Regions from separate parts of the Priestia sp. YIM B13489 genome, predicted to be linked through region 3. Evidence: riboswitches for the same ligand, from Rfam matches in the RefSeq annotation. Region 3 holds a riboswitch; each other region holds the start of a gene.
The links. Region 3 has a riboswitch for S-adenosylmethionine ahead of ACFX4W_RS16630 (phosphoadenylyl-sulfate reductase). Riboswitches for the same ligand answer to the same signal wherever they lie in the genome.
Positions count from the first base shown of each region.

Region 1 (4,671 bases), 1.5 Mb from region 3:
TTTTAGCAGGAGCATACGCTGTTATTCACCTTTTTCATAGCACAATGACAAAAGCTGTTGGAATCGGCACGTTTGGAGCGTTTATTGGAGGCGTAGGGGGAATTGGGATTCTTGGAGCGGTTTATTTGAAGCGCAAGCGGTTGATTATGAAAGAAGTGAACAGCGGAAAGAATAATAAGTCCGTTTCGTTCTCTTCAATGTTCAAAGAGATTGTAACGTACGCCGTTCCGTTTGTATTAGTTGGTTTAGCTATTCCTATCTATCAAAATATTGATACGTTTACAATTAACATGCTCTTTCAATCAATAGGATATGGACAAGCTAAAGCCGAAACGATCAACTCCGTTATTGGATTAGCCCAGATTTTGGTGATGGTGCCAGTATCGTTAGCGACTGCCTTCAGCATGTCACTGATTCCGGGCATTACGTCTTCTTTTGTGCAAGGAAATTTACGGGAAGTAAAAGGGAAAATTACAAAAACGCTGCAGCTGCTGTTATTTTTTACTCTTCCTGCTGCCGTGGGGCTTTGTTTATTAGGCAAGCCGGTATATATGATGATTTTTGGAGCAAAAAACAGCCCTGAAATCGGTGGAATTGTTTTACAATGGTACGCGCCTGCTGCCATTTTATTTGCTCTTTTTACAGTAACAGCCGCAATTCTCCAAGGAATTAATCAGCAAAAGAAGCTAATCTTAGGCTTGGGCTTAGGAATTGTTGTGAAGATAGTATTAAACGTACTGCTGGTTTCATGCTTAAAAGAAATTGGACCGGTTGTCGCGACTTACGGAGGGTATGGTGTATCGGTTATATATAACTTTTATTTAATTGAAAAATCCATTTCTTACCGAGTTCAATCACTGGGACAAGCTGCGTTGACACCTGTTTTATTAGTAAGTGTGATGTCAGCCGCTGTGATTATCGGCAATTATACTTCTCACTATTTTTTAGAAAATAAGCTGTCTGCATCTTCACTTGCGATGAGCACATCTTGTATTTCAATTGCTTTAGGTGCTGCCGTGTATCTAGGACTTGGCGTAAAAACAAGTTTAGGGCAATCCGTTGTATTAAATAGAAGAAAAAGAATGTAAAGGAGAGAAAGTAGTGTCAAAACGATTTGTACTAACCGTGGCGGCTGGAGGGTGTATAATAATTTCCGGCGCGCTGCTGCTATTAAATTGGGAAAGATTGTTTGGCGATTATCGTCCCGTTCAAACAGCAACAGCTGTATTCAAGCTAGAAGTGGGAAGTCAAGATGTAGCGAGGACTACAGATTCAGATGATGCTCTTCACTATATGGTGAAAAAAGGACATTTAGATGAATATATTCATATGATGAATGAAAAAGGCTATATGTTAAAAGAAAAAGATATTGATCATAACCGACTTGTTTTTAACGATGGACAAGAGGATGAGCAAATTTACTACAAGCGTTTTGCCAAGAAGTATACGATGATTGATGGAGAAGGGTAAAGGTTTTATATGGTATTTTAGTAGACTAAAATCTTATAACCCTACCTGTTTTTAAAGTTTTTTTGCGGAAAAGAAAAATAATATTGACAATTATGACAAAAAGCTTAATACTGACTTTATTACATAAAACAAATACAATTTGTTTCCTTATCAAGAGAGGTGGAGGGACTGGCCCTGTGAAACCCGGCAACCGCTGTCTATGACAGAATGGTGCCAAATCCTTAAGAGTGTACTGCTCTTAGAGATAAGGAAGAAGCTGAAACAAAGCTCTTCCTTATTTATTTAAGGAAGGGCTTTTTATGTATAAAAAACAATGAGGTGATAATTTGAACAAAGCAGACCGTATTAAACGAATGAAAACACCGGAAATTGATCCAAAGTATGAAGGACGAGTGCCTCCGGGTCAGGTAGTAACGGAGCGCTTTCCGATTTTACATGAAGGCGACGTGCCGGAGTATAACTTAGAGGAATGGACGCTTCGGGTATTTGGGTTGGTAGACAAGGAAGTGACGCTTTCGTATCAAGATATATTGGACATGCCGCAAACGACGGTGAAATGTGATATTCACTGCGTAACGAGATGGACAAGGCTTGATAATGAATTTACGGGCGTGCTGTTTACAGACTTTTTAAAAGCAGTTGGCGTGGAGCTAAAAAGTAAATACATCATGCTGCACGGAGATAATGACTATACGTCAAACATTGAGGTAAAAGATTTACTGAGAGACGATATTCTTCTCGCTCATTCCTTTAACGGAGAGCCGCTTACAGCTAAGCACGGATATCCGCTGCGATTGGTTGTTCCGCATTTGTACTTTTGGAAAAGTGTTAAATGGCTCCGAGGCTTTGAAGCTATTGATGAAAATCATCCTGGCTTTTGGGAGCAAAACGGCTTTCATCTTAGAGGAGATCCGTTTAAAGAAGAGCGTTTTTCTGGAGAAGATTTAGGCATTCCAGAAGATGAGTGGGTACATAAAGACTATGATTAATGAAAATGCCTATGCGTGTGCATAGGCATTTTGTCAGCGCTGGCGGTTTAATTCCCACACAACGTGGCGAAGTTCAGGCAAAATCAGCTTGGTCATAGCTAGACGAACAGCACCGCTTGATCCTGGTGTAGAAAAAACGGCTTTTTCGTTAATCGTCCCGGCAATTGCTCGGCTCATAATTGCTGCGCTGCCAATGTCTTCGGTGTAGCTCAGCATGCGAAACAGCTCGCCAAACCCAACGATTTCTTTATGAATCAGCGCTTGAACGGCTTCAATTGTGACGTCTCGTTTTGTAATGCCGGTCCCGCCGTTTGTGAGAACAACGTCAATGTCCTCAGCACTGCATCCGGCAAGTATCGCTTGTTGAATCGACGTTTGGTCGTCTTTTACAATTTCATAGGAAGCGACCTGCATGTCGTGTTCTTTCAGAAGTTGGATCATTAGCGCGCCGCTTTTATCGGTTTCTTTTGTACGTGTATCTGATACTGTAATGACTTTGCAGCGAACGGGCTGTGTTGCTTTGGATTTATGTTCATGTACGCTCATTATGTACCTCCTTTACGCTTCCGTACGCTTGTAGTCACCATTTTTGCCGCCAGATTTTTCAAGCAGATACGTTTCGCCGATAATCATGCCTTTATCAATGGCTTTGCACATATCATAAACGGTTAGAGCGCAGGCAGAAGCGGCAGTTAAAGCTTCCATTTCAACGCCCGTTGAGCCTTCCGTTTTAACAGTTGCTTCTATTAATAAACGGTACTGATCATTGCTTGTATCCCAGTCAAATGAAAGGTTTACGCCTTTTAATAAAAGAGGGTGACACATAGGAATAATGTCAGACGTGCGTTTTGCTGCCATGATTCCCGCTACTTGTGCGACAGCAAGCACGTCGCCTTTTCCAATTTTATGTTCTACAATGGCTTCGTGAATTTCTTTGTTAACGAGTATGCTTGAACGAGCTGTTGCAACGCGGCGCGTGATAGATTTTTCGCTAATATCGACCATGTTGGCACGGCCCTGGTCATTAAAATGTGTAAAAGAAGACATCGGTGTTTTCATCCTTTTTCAGTAAATTTTGTTGTATGATAGAAATAGTGAGATATGCTATGATTTTACACCATAGCGTAAAAAGTGAACAGACATAAAGGAAGTGAAGAATGTATGTTAGAAAGCAGAACACCTATTTCAATTCCTGAAGCAATTGAAAAAGTCATGACTTATAAAAGAAAAGGCAGCATCGAACGCGTATCGATCACCGAAAGCTACGGACGCTATTTAGGAGAAGATATTATCGCCGACCAAAACGTTCCTCATTTTAATAAATCGCTTTATGACGGCTTTGCGGTTCGAGCGCAAGACTGCGTAGAAGTCTCAAGTGAACATCCTGTTGAGTTCGAAGTAGTAGGTGAAATCGGTGCAGGCTTTGTTTTTGAAGAAGAAGTAAAGCCGTTTCAAGCGGTGCGTATTATGACAGGAGCGCAGGTCCCTCATTCATGTGATGCGGTTGTGATGCTTGAAGTAACGAAGTCGTATGAAAAAGAAGGCAAAACGTATATGGCGTTAAGCAGGCGGGCTTCAAAGTGGGAACACATTGCATTAAAAGGAGAAGAAACAAAAAAAGGAGACGTGCTTGTTTCCAAAGGAACGCGCATTAATCCAGGCGTCACCGCTTTTTTAGCTACGTTTGGCTATGCGGATGTCGCTGTCGTGAAGCAGCCCGTGGTTGGCGTGTTAACAACAGGAAGCGAACTGCTTGATGTGAACGAGCCGTTAGAACCAGGAAAAATTCGCAACAGCAACTCCTATATGGCACTTGCGCAAATTGTAAGAAGCGGGGGAATTCCGAAATACTTAGGAAAGCTTGAAGATGATTTTGACCGCTGCTATGAAGCGGTAGAAAAAGCGCTTGAAGAAGTGGACATTCTACTAACAACCGGCGGGGTATCCGTTGGCGACTATGATTATTTGCCGGCTATTTATGAAAAGCTTGGTGCGAATGTGCTGTTTAACAAAATTGCGATGCGCCCAGGAAGCGTTACAACAGTCGCAGAACGAAACGGACAGCTGCTGTTTGGACTATCAGGAAATCCATCTGCTTGCTATGTCGGGTTTGAACTGTTTGTTCGTCCGATTGTTCGCAGCTTTTTGTATTCACCAGCGCCTCATTTACATAAAACAAAAGCGGTATTAAAGGGCCGTTTCAAAGAACCTA
Region 1 covers NZ_JBHZOQ010000053.1:3,662,443-3,667,113, reverse strand. Annotated here, with positions in the region: gene ACFX4W_RS24720 (putative polysaccharide biosynthesis protein) at 1-1,088, shown strand, start outside; gene ACFX4W_RS24715 (hypothetical protein) at 1,102-1,470, shown strand; SAM riboswitch class I at 1,615-1,721, shown strand; gene ACFX4W_RS24710 (sulfite oxidase-like oxidoreductase) at 1,797-2,459, shown strand; gene ACFX4W_RS24705 (MogA/MoaB family molybdenum cofactor biosynthesis protein) at 2,493-3,005, opposite strand; gene moaC (cyclic pyranopterin monophosphate synthase MoaC) at 3,018-3,506, opposite strand; gene ACFX4W_RS24695 (molybdopterin molybdotransferase MoeA) at 3,621-4,671, shown strand, end outside.
Region 1: another riboswitch for S-adenosylmethionine. It lies ahead of ACFX4W_RS24710 (sulfite oxidase-like oxidoreductase); the one in region 3 lies ahead of ACFX4W_RS16630 (phosphoadenylyl-sulfate reductase).

Region 2 (4,671 bases), 1.2 Mb from region 3:
ATGAATTTATTTTCTGATTTGAAAATTTATATTGTAGCCTCGGAAAAAGGGGTTCAACATATTTGGTTTGATAGCGATGATCATAACGAGCAGCTTAAAAAACTTGTCCATGACGAAAATTATCATCATGTGAAAGAAGCAAAGCGACAGCTGCAGGATTATGCTGGAGGGCGCACGTTAACATTTGATTTGCCTTTGGATATAAAAGGAACAGACTTCCAAAAAGAAGTATGGTTAACGCTTAAAGGTATACCTTATGGACAAACGTGGTCTTATAGTGATGTAGCGGAGTCTGTTAATCGCTCTAAAGCCGTAAGGGCTGTGGGACAAGCGAATCGTCGAAATCCACTGCCTATTATTTTACCTTGTCACCGTGTGATTGGAAAAAATGGAGCTTTAACAGGTTATGCAGGTTCCCAAACTCATATAAAAGAGAAACTATTAATGCTTGAAAGAAATGTAGCAAAAGGCGCTCTGGAGTTAAAATAACTATTCACCGTCCAATTTCCAGCCTTCTCCCTGCACAAAAACACCGTCAATTTGCTGAGGAGAAGGAAGGGAATTTAGTTCTTCATCTTTGGATAAATCGAATAGCTGATAGTGCTGCTTACGATTCAGCGCTTTGTTTTTATCCGTTTTTTGCTCTGAACTCATATTTACTCCCCCTTATTCAAAAAGAATCCCCTATAATATATGTAGAAAAAGAAGAGAGTACTGTTACAATTGTGTTACAAATGCAGGTGAAAACCAGTGCTCAACAAAAAAAAGCCGCATAGCAGCGGCTTTTTTTATTGAGCAGATTGCAATAAAACTTTTTGAATGGATTCCAAAGACGGGGAATGGATAATTCCATGCTCTGTAATAATGGCCGTAATCAGTTCGCTTGGCGTCACATCAAAAGCTGGATTGTACACAGAGATTCCGTCTGGAGCAATTTGTGTATCTCCAATGTGCGTTACTTCTTTAGGTGAACGTTCTTCAATAGGGATGCTGCTGCCGTCTTGAATAGATAAATCAAATGTGGACTGCGGCGCTGCTACGTAAAATGGAATACCGAATGCTTTCGCTAAAAGAGCAAGTCCATATGTTCCAATTTTGTTAGCCGTATCGCCATTTGCTGCAATGCGGTCAGCACCTACAATAATCCCATTAATTCCTTTTGTTTTAATGGTATGAGCGGCCATATTATCCGTAATCAGCGTCACGTCCACTCCCGACTGCTGAAGTTCCCAGGCTGTTAAGCGAGAACCTTGAAGAACGGGTCTTGTTTCACAGGCAAATACTTCAAGCGGAATATCGCGCTGCTTAGACAAGTGAAAAGGTGCTAAGGCTGTTCCGTAATAAGCTGTAGCAATTGAACCAGCATTACATATTGTCATGATTTTATCTTTCTTTTTAAATAAAGAAAGAGCATGATCTCCAATTCGGTAGCACGTTTCTTCATCTTCTACTTGAATTTGAATAGCTTCATGAACAACTTTTGTTTTAGCTTCATTAACGGACGAAGCGGATTCAGCGCTTTTCGCTACGCGCTCCAATGCCCAAAATAAATTGACGGCAGTAGGGCGTGAACTAGCTAAATACTGTTGATCAAGAGCTAGTTTTTTGTTAAATTCCTTGACTGAATCTGTGTCATAGCTAAGCGCAGAAAGAGCAAGACCAAAAGCCGCCGTAATGCCAATTGCAGGAGCTCCGCGTACTTTCAAGGTAGTGATAGCATCCCATACGTCTTTAATGGTTTGCAGCTTAATATATTCAACTTTGCCAGGAAGCTGCTGCTGATCTAATAAAGTAATATATGATTCATTCCATTCCACTGAGCGCGGAAGTGATAGTGTATTTGTCATGCTGATACCGATCCTTTCATTGTGTACATTATTCGTTATCGAAGTAAATGTTCAAATTCATTTGGTGAAACATCTTGTTGGTGCAGAAGCAAATAGCGTCCAATTTTTAACGCAGTACGTTTAGCGTTAATTTTTCTTTCCTCTGAAGAAATTTCGTCTAAGTCCGCCACGTGAGCTAAGCCAATCGTACGTCGAATGATTTCACATCCTGCATATCCAACAGCATCTTGCCACGTTTGCGTTAAAATTTCATGTAATAAGCGCTCATCTTTAGCGAAAGGTTCAGTGTTTTCAGAATGCCAAAGCGCAGTAAAGGTATCTTTGAATACGTTCCATGTGTTCGTAATGTGTGCAAATAACGGTTCGCGATTTGTTTCTCGAGAAAGAGCATTTAAAAATAAATTCGCAACAAATTGCCCTAAATCGAATCCAAACGGACCGTAAAAAGCAAATTCTGGATCAATCACTTTCGTTTCTTGACTGCTAGAAAAGATGCTGCCTGTATGTAAATCACCGTGGATTAGCGTTTGCGCATTTGTTAAAAATTTATATTTTAATTTTGCTGCTTGTAGCTTTACATCACCATCATTCCACAATTCTTCTACATCAGGACGCAGCGCTTTTTCAAATTCATTTGTATCAATATCAAAAAAAGGATCTGTAAAAACTAAATCTTCCGTAATATTGCATAAGTCGGGGTTGCTGTACTTAACAACTTCTTCTTTTTTATCCTGAGGTTTTAAGGCGAAATCAGACGTTTTGAACGCAATATGTCCTAAAAAAGAACCGATATGCTGTGAGAGCAGAGGATAACTTTCACCTTGAATAAGTCCGGCGCGAGAAATCGTTAAATGAGACAGGTCTTCCATGACCGTAACAGCAAGCGTTTCATCGTGGTAATAAACAGCGGGCACAAGTTCTGGCGTAAATGCACCGAATTGCTTGAGCGCATTGCTTTCAATTGTGGCACGGTTCAAGGATAGAGGCCAGCTTTCGCCTACAACTTTTGCATAGGGAAGCGCTTGTTTGACGATAATGGATTTATTTGTTTGATCATTTATGATGTGAAAGACGAGATTTAAGTTGCCGTCACCAATTTCACGGGCAGTCAGTGCTTCTGTGGCATCAAAAAGACCTAGCTTTTTCACAAGTTTGATTGCTGAAATTTCTGTTAAAGGGTGATATTTCTCTGTTTTTGTTGTTGACATCGGAATCCCTCCATAGTTTATTAAACTGATTTGTTTACTAAGTTAATAGGTTTAAGAATATATGGAGGCTTTTATAATTTTAGAAAATATAAAAGCCTCTTTCGTTGGAAAGAGGCTTGATTGTAGTGTTCAAACCTCTTATCTGCCAGAAAAAATTACTTTCTGTTGGAATTAGCACCGTGCCTTTGTAAAACATGTTTTACGGGTGTGATCCATCTTAGGATGGAATGACGGTCGGTTGCTGGGCTTCACAGGGCCAAATCCCTCAGCCAACTCTTGATAAGAGTACGATTACTTATTCAATTTTGATTTGTTTGAATATTTTATGATATCTGGTGAAAATCGTATCATGCAAAAAAACGGCTGTCAATACATAATTAATAAAATTCTGTACGGCGATCTGTAAAGACGGGAATTTGTTTACGAATTTCTTTTACAAGTTCCAGGTTAACCTCAGCACTCAAAAGTTCTTCGCTATCGCCAGCTTCAGCGATTATTTCTCCCCACGGATCGATGACTAAGGAATGTCCGGCAAATGTGTTATTAGGATCTTGGCCTACACGATTACATGCGATTACATAGCATTGATTTTCGATTGCACGGCTAATGAGCAGGGCTTTCCAGTGGGCAAGTCTTGGAGCCGGCCACTGAGCGACAACAAACAAGACTTCTGCTCCGCTGCTAGTGTGAACCCGAATCCATTCTGGAAAACGAATATCGTAACAAATAACTCCTGCGCACAGTGACTGTTCAAGTGTAAAAAGATTTTTTGCTGTTCCTGCTTCTAAATACAGGTGTTCATCCATTAATTTAAATAAGTGCAGTTTACTGTATTGTGATACTTCACGACCTTTTCGGTCAAAAATATACATCGTATTCGTGATGCCTTGCTCTGTTTTTTTCGCGATCGAACCTGCCACAATATTTACTTCGTTCGTTTTAGCAAACTGAGAGATTAATTGCTTGGCTTGCTGTCCTTCATCATCTGCAATTTCGTCTAGCCGCGTCAAATCATAAGCTGTATCCCATAGCTCAGGAAGCACAAGGATATCAGGGTTTTCTTTCAGGGCTTCCGTCATTTTTTGTTCGATATATTTTCGGTTTTTAGTTGGGTTTCCAAACGCAATATCAAGCTGCAAACACGTAATTTTTACACTCACTTTATCATCCGTCCTTTTTTTAGTAGTTGAAAAAAATGACTTTACAAGTTGAGTATTACAATATATTATTTGTGACTAGAATTTCAAGAATTTTTTGAGAAGGTGTGCGATGATGAAACAATTTGAGCAATCGGAACTATTAAAAAGTTTACCAAAACAATTTTTTGCATCACTTGTGGGCAAGGTAGGAAAAGTAATGGCCCAAGGGCACGACGTTATTAACTTAGGACAGGGAAATCCTGATCAGCCTACTCCTTCACATATTGTAGGAACACTGCAAAAAGCAAGTGCTAATCCTATGCATCATAAGTATTCTCCATTTCGGGGGCACCAGTTTTTAAAAGAGGCCGTTGCGACTTTTTATAAACGAGAATATGGCGTTGATGTAGATCCTGAAAAAGAAGTAGCTATTTTATTTGGCGGAAAGGGTGGACTTGTTGAAATCCCGCAGTGCTT
Region 2 covers NZ_JBHZOQ010000053.1:3,374,357-3,379,027, forward strand. Annotated here, with positions in the region: gene ACFX4W_RS23145 (methylated-DNA--[protein]-cysteine S-methyltransferase) at 1-489, shown strand, start outside; gene ACFX4W_RS23150 (hypothetical protein) at 490-654, opposite strand; gene mtnA (S-methyl-5-thioribose-1-phosphate isomerase) at 789-1,847, opposite strand; gene mtnK (S-methyl-5-thioribose kinase) at 1,883-3,055, opposite strand; SAM riboswitch class I at 3,191-3,341, opposite strand; gene ACFX4W_RS23165 (carbon-nitrogen family hydrolase) at 3,433-4,215, opposite strand; gene ACFX4W_RS23170 (pyridoxal phosphate-dependent aminotransferase) at 4,328-4,671, shown strand, end outside.
Region 2: another riboswitch for S-adenosylmethionine. It lies ahead of mtnK (S-methyl-5-thioribose kinase); the one in region 3 lies ahead of ACFX4W_RS16630 (phosphoadenylyl-sulfate reductase).

Region 3 (4,671 bases):
TAAAAACAGGCCGTCTACAATTTCTAATGCCGTTTTTTGAATATATTCGTGCGCACGGTGAACAGGGTTACGAGTTTGGAATCCAACAACCGTTTTCCAACCGCGTTCTTCAAATGCTGCTCTTGTTTCAGTAGGATCTAGGTAATACTTTTCAAAACGCGTTTTAGGTGTACGTTCTACAAGTACGATTGGACCTGCTACATATACATTTGGGCGTTCCATCATTTTTTTCACGCCAGGATGAGCAAGTTCTGCCGTGCGGTACACGTTCTCCGCTTCTTTTTCTTTATTTGGCGTATATACTTCAGAAACTTCTAAAACACCATACGTTACGCCGTTTTGAACAAGTTTTACTTTGTCGCCAATGTTTAATTCTTTAGCTTGCTCTTCTGTTACAGGAAGAGTGATAGGAATACTCCATACTGTTCCATCTGCTAAACGCATATTTTCAACAACTGATTGATAATCTTTTTCTCCTAAAAATCCTGTAATTGGGCTGTAAGCACCAATTCCAATTAGTTCTAAATCACTTAGGGCCATGTTATCTACTTCGATTTCTTTTGTTAGTGACGTGTAGTCATATGTTGGTTGATATAAATTAATTAATTCTCCACCGTGTGCTTGAATTGTTGTCATTTTGTAAAATCCTCCTTAAATAATTAACACAATATAATAAAAAGCACTTGAATCACGCAGTCATTTTTTCTTTTTCCGACTGCAAGCTTGCTCTTTTTCTTCTAGTCGCTCTAGCTAAGCTTAGAACACCTGCTGTGGCAATACATCCGCTAGCTAGCACCACAAATGAATATAAGTCGCTTTCAAGTACTAATTTCACAAGAACATATGAGATTACGAGTGAAAATACAGGGGAGACCACCCAAACCTTTAACATTTGAATGACAACTTCGCGCTGTTCTTTCGTGAATCCCGTTTTCGCTGCTCCTATTCCAATAATAGAAGACGTAGTGACCTGTGTAAGGGGTACTGGCAAACCAAACAGTGAAGCGACTGTGACAAGAGAAGCACCAGTACCCGAGATAATGCACCCTTCCCCTACAGAATAGCGAGTAATTTTTTTCCCGTTTGTTTCAATAACTCGGCCTCCTAGTAAAAGAGCTCCGAGCGCCACTGCCAATCCTCCTGCTATGACACCCGTTGTGGCATCCATTAATCCAGCTCCTACTAGAGGACCGACAGCATTTGCCACGTTATTCATTCCAGCTGAGAAGGCTTCAAAGAATCCCGTCGCTATAACTAAAATCGTTAAAACTCTTTTCCACGTTCCCTTTGCTTCTTTTTTATGCGCTCCGCGTTTTATCACTTTTCCAATCAAAAAAGCAATGACAAATGAAACCAGCGGAACAATAATCCAAAAAGACATGACAACTAAAAGTTTTTCCACATACAGAGATTGATAAGCTACGCCTACTCCAACAACTGAACCAACCGTTACTTCACTTGTTGATAGAGGAATACCAATTAAATTCGCGAAAAAGAGTGACAGCGTTGCAGCAGCCAGAATGATAATAACTAATTCTACTGACAGCAATTTTTCAGGTATGATACCTGAACTGATGGTTTTTACCACCTCGCCGCCTCCGATAATGGCTCCGAGCACAATACCTACAGCACAGATGAACAGGGCTACTCTTTTCTTTTTAATCGCACCGGAGCCGTATGAAACGCCCATAGCTGCTGCTGCACCGCTTGCCCCAATATTCATTGCAAAAAAAAGCGCAATGATAAAGGCAACATATAAAAGCATCATTTATTCAGCTCTTTCGTATTTAAGATTCGTGTAATCCGCATTCAACTTTTTGTGTACCTGCCCATCTTCCTGAACGTAAATCGTCTACATTGTAGGCAGGTGCGGTACAGGGCTCACAGCCGATACTTGGGTAGCCTTGATCATGAAGTTTGTTATATGGTAAATCATGCTTATACACATAGCGCCAAACTTCTTTCCAGGACCAATGAATTAACGGGCAGACTTTCACTTTCTTGAATTTCTCATCTTTATTAAAATAATTCGTGTTGGCACGAGATTCAGACTGCTCGCGTCTCAAACCAGAAATCCACGCATCATAAGGAGCAAGAGATTCCCTTAGCGGGATGATTTTTCGAATTTGACAGCATAGGTTAGGCTGACTCTTCCAAAGCTCATCTCCATGTTTCTCAGCTTGTTCTGCAAGCGTTAAATCCGGTTTTTTCATATGAATACGCAAATCAGGAAAGCGTTCTTTAATTGCATCAATTACTTCATATGTTTCTTTAAAATGAACGCCCGTATCTAAAAAGACAATTTCAGCATCTTTTTTCACTTTTGAAATTAAATCAATTAACACGATTCCTTCGATACCAAAGCTTGATGCGTAAATAATTGAATCTCCGTAGGTATCATACGCCCACTGCAATGCTGAAAGGGCTCCTTTTGTTTCATCTTCACTGTCGAACTCTGGAAATGTATCACTCCAGTTTTCGTACGTATATAAGTCTGCCATTTTCTTCACTCCAATTCTTAGTTATCCGCGTTATCCAATAAAAAAAGACGGTTTTACCCACTAGAATTGGATAAAACCGCCTCTAGTGTGTCTAGTCAGCGAAACTATTTAATTCTTACTTTGCTTCGACATGCTCAAAAATTTGTTTTAAGTCGGGGGTTACAGTCATTGGTGTCCCTCCTCAAATTATCGCTTGCGCTATATCAAAATAAAAAGTCTTCCATATTGAAAGACTGGGTAGGCAATAAATTTTCACCTTATCTTTCAAAATGATACACACTTTGCTGGAATTAGCACCTTGCTAAGCAGGTTGCCGGGGTTCAGCGGGCCAGATCCCTCCACCACTCTTGATAAGCATTTTTTAAAAATTTTAGCATATTTAGAATATTTGTCAACATTAAAAATCATATATCCGATAAGAAAACTATACTTTAAATTCACAGAAATATCTATACTTTTATTTAAAACAACATATGTAAATTTAACCCAAATGTGAACATATCAATTTATAAAACGCTTTCTTTTTTCTCCAACTTTTTATATTCTCTTGCTAAATAAAACACAAAACCTCTCTATAAAATTAATAAGGGATTTATAAGCTTTACGGATAATTCACCCACATTAGCACACATTACAGATAACACTGACTGACAGATAGGAGCTATATAAGATGGAGAGACAACCTTTTCAATTAGACGATACAATTAAAAATAATGTGCGAACATATTTACAGCAGATTTCAACTGAAGCCTCTAATTTAATTAAACATTTAGACACGAGTGATCATTGTATCCTATGTGATTTTGAGGAGATGAGAAGGTTATTTCAAGATGTTCAAGCTACGGCTGCCTCTTATTACTTGCGCCATTATTTATCGCCTTATACATTTGAATATGCTGCTCTGTCTTTAGCTATTCATAACCTTTCGGAGAAACGTCACGGCGCTTTAATTGTCATTGAACGGGAACAAAATGTAGACCCTCTTATTCAAAAAGGAATGCCTATTCAAGCTCCTGTCAGCGCTACGCTAGTTGAGACACTGTTCTATCCAGGGACACCCTTACATGACGGAGCCGTCCTAATTAGAAATAATCAGCTTATTTCAGCTGCTAATGTTTTACCTCTTTCGTCTATTATTTTAACGAACAAAAAATTGGGAACACGTCACCGTGCAGCCATTGGAATGTCGGAAAAATCGGATGCATTAATTTTAGTTGTATCTGAAGAAACAGGCAAAATTTCGTTTGCTCTTGATGGAAGCCTCTACCCTATTCACTCCAGCAAAAATATGATTTAAGAGCCCTTTCCTGATAAGCAGCCCTATCTTGACTTCTATATCCTTTCTCTTTAATATATTTCATAGTTTTTACATACTATAGATACGGGTGATGCATATGACAATTTTAAAATTTGAACATGTAGGCGTTCAAGTAAAGGATATAGAAGAATCGATTGAGTTCTATACGCAAAAAGTGGGATTAGAGCTCATCGAAAAACTACCACATACCGATCCGTCTTTGAAGCTAGCTTTTCTAGGTTTAGAAGGCAATGTAATCGTAGAGTTAATTCAAGGGTATAACTCAAGCTTACCTAACGAAGGTAAAGTTCATCATTTTGCGCTGGCAGTAGACGGAATTGAAGAGGAGTTTGAGCGTTTAAAATCAGCAGGCGTTTCATTTGTGGAAGAAAACATTGTAACTTTGCCAAATGGAGCAAGATACTTATTTTTCTACGGTCCAGACAAAGAATGGATTGAATATTACGAAGTAAAAAGATAAAGATATCTTATACCTTCAGTGAAAAATGGTCATACTGTGGCTATGACTAATCACTGGAGGTTTTTTTATGATGGAATGGCTATTATTTCGACTTTTTCGTCGTTCTATTTTAGTGCGGCTTCTTTTTATTATCGGCTGCCTTGTTCTGTTTTTTGGCATGCTTATACATTTCCTAGAGCCGCAAACGTTTGGGAATGTGTTTGAAGGAATTTGGTGGGTTATTATTACAATCTCTACTATAGGGTACGGTGATTTTGCTCCGACCACTACGATTGGAAGGTTAGCTGCAATTATTTTAGTTCTGATCGGAACGGGATTTATTACTACTTATTTTGTCACGCTTTCTAAAATTGCTGTTTCTGCTGAGAGCGCTTATTTGGAAGGGAATTTAA
Region 3 covers NZ_JBHZOQ010000053.1:2,125,082-2,129,752, forward strand. Annotated here, with positions in the region: gene sat (sulfate adenylyltransferase) at 1-636, opposite strand, end outside; gene ACFX4W_RS16625 (sulfate permease) at 689-1,768, opposite strand; gene ACFX4W_RS16630 (phosphoadenylyl-sulfate reductase) at 1,788-2,501, opposite strand; SAM riboswitch class I at 2,756-2,858, opposite strand; gene cdaS (sporulation-specific diadenylate cyclase CdaS) at 3,172-3,798, shown strand; gene ACFX4W_RS16640 (VOC family protein) at 3,896-4,279, shown strand; gene ACFX4W_RS16645 (potassium channel family protein) at 4,347-4,671, shown strand, end outside.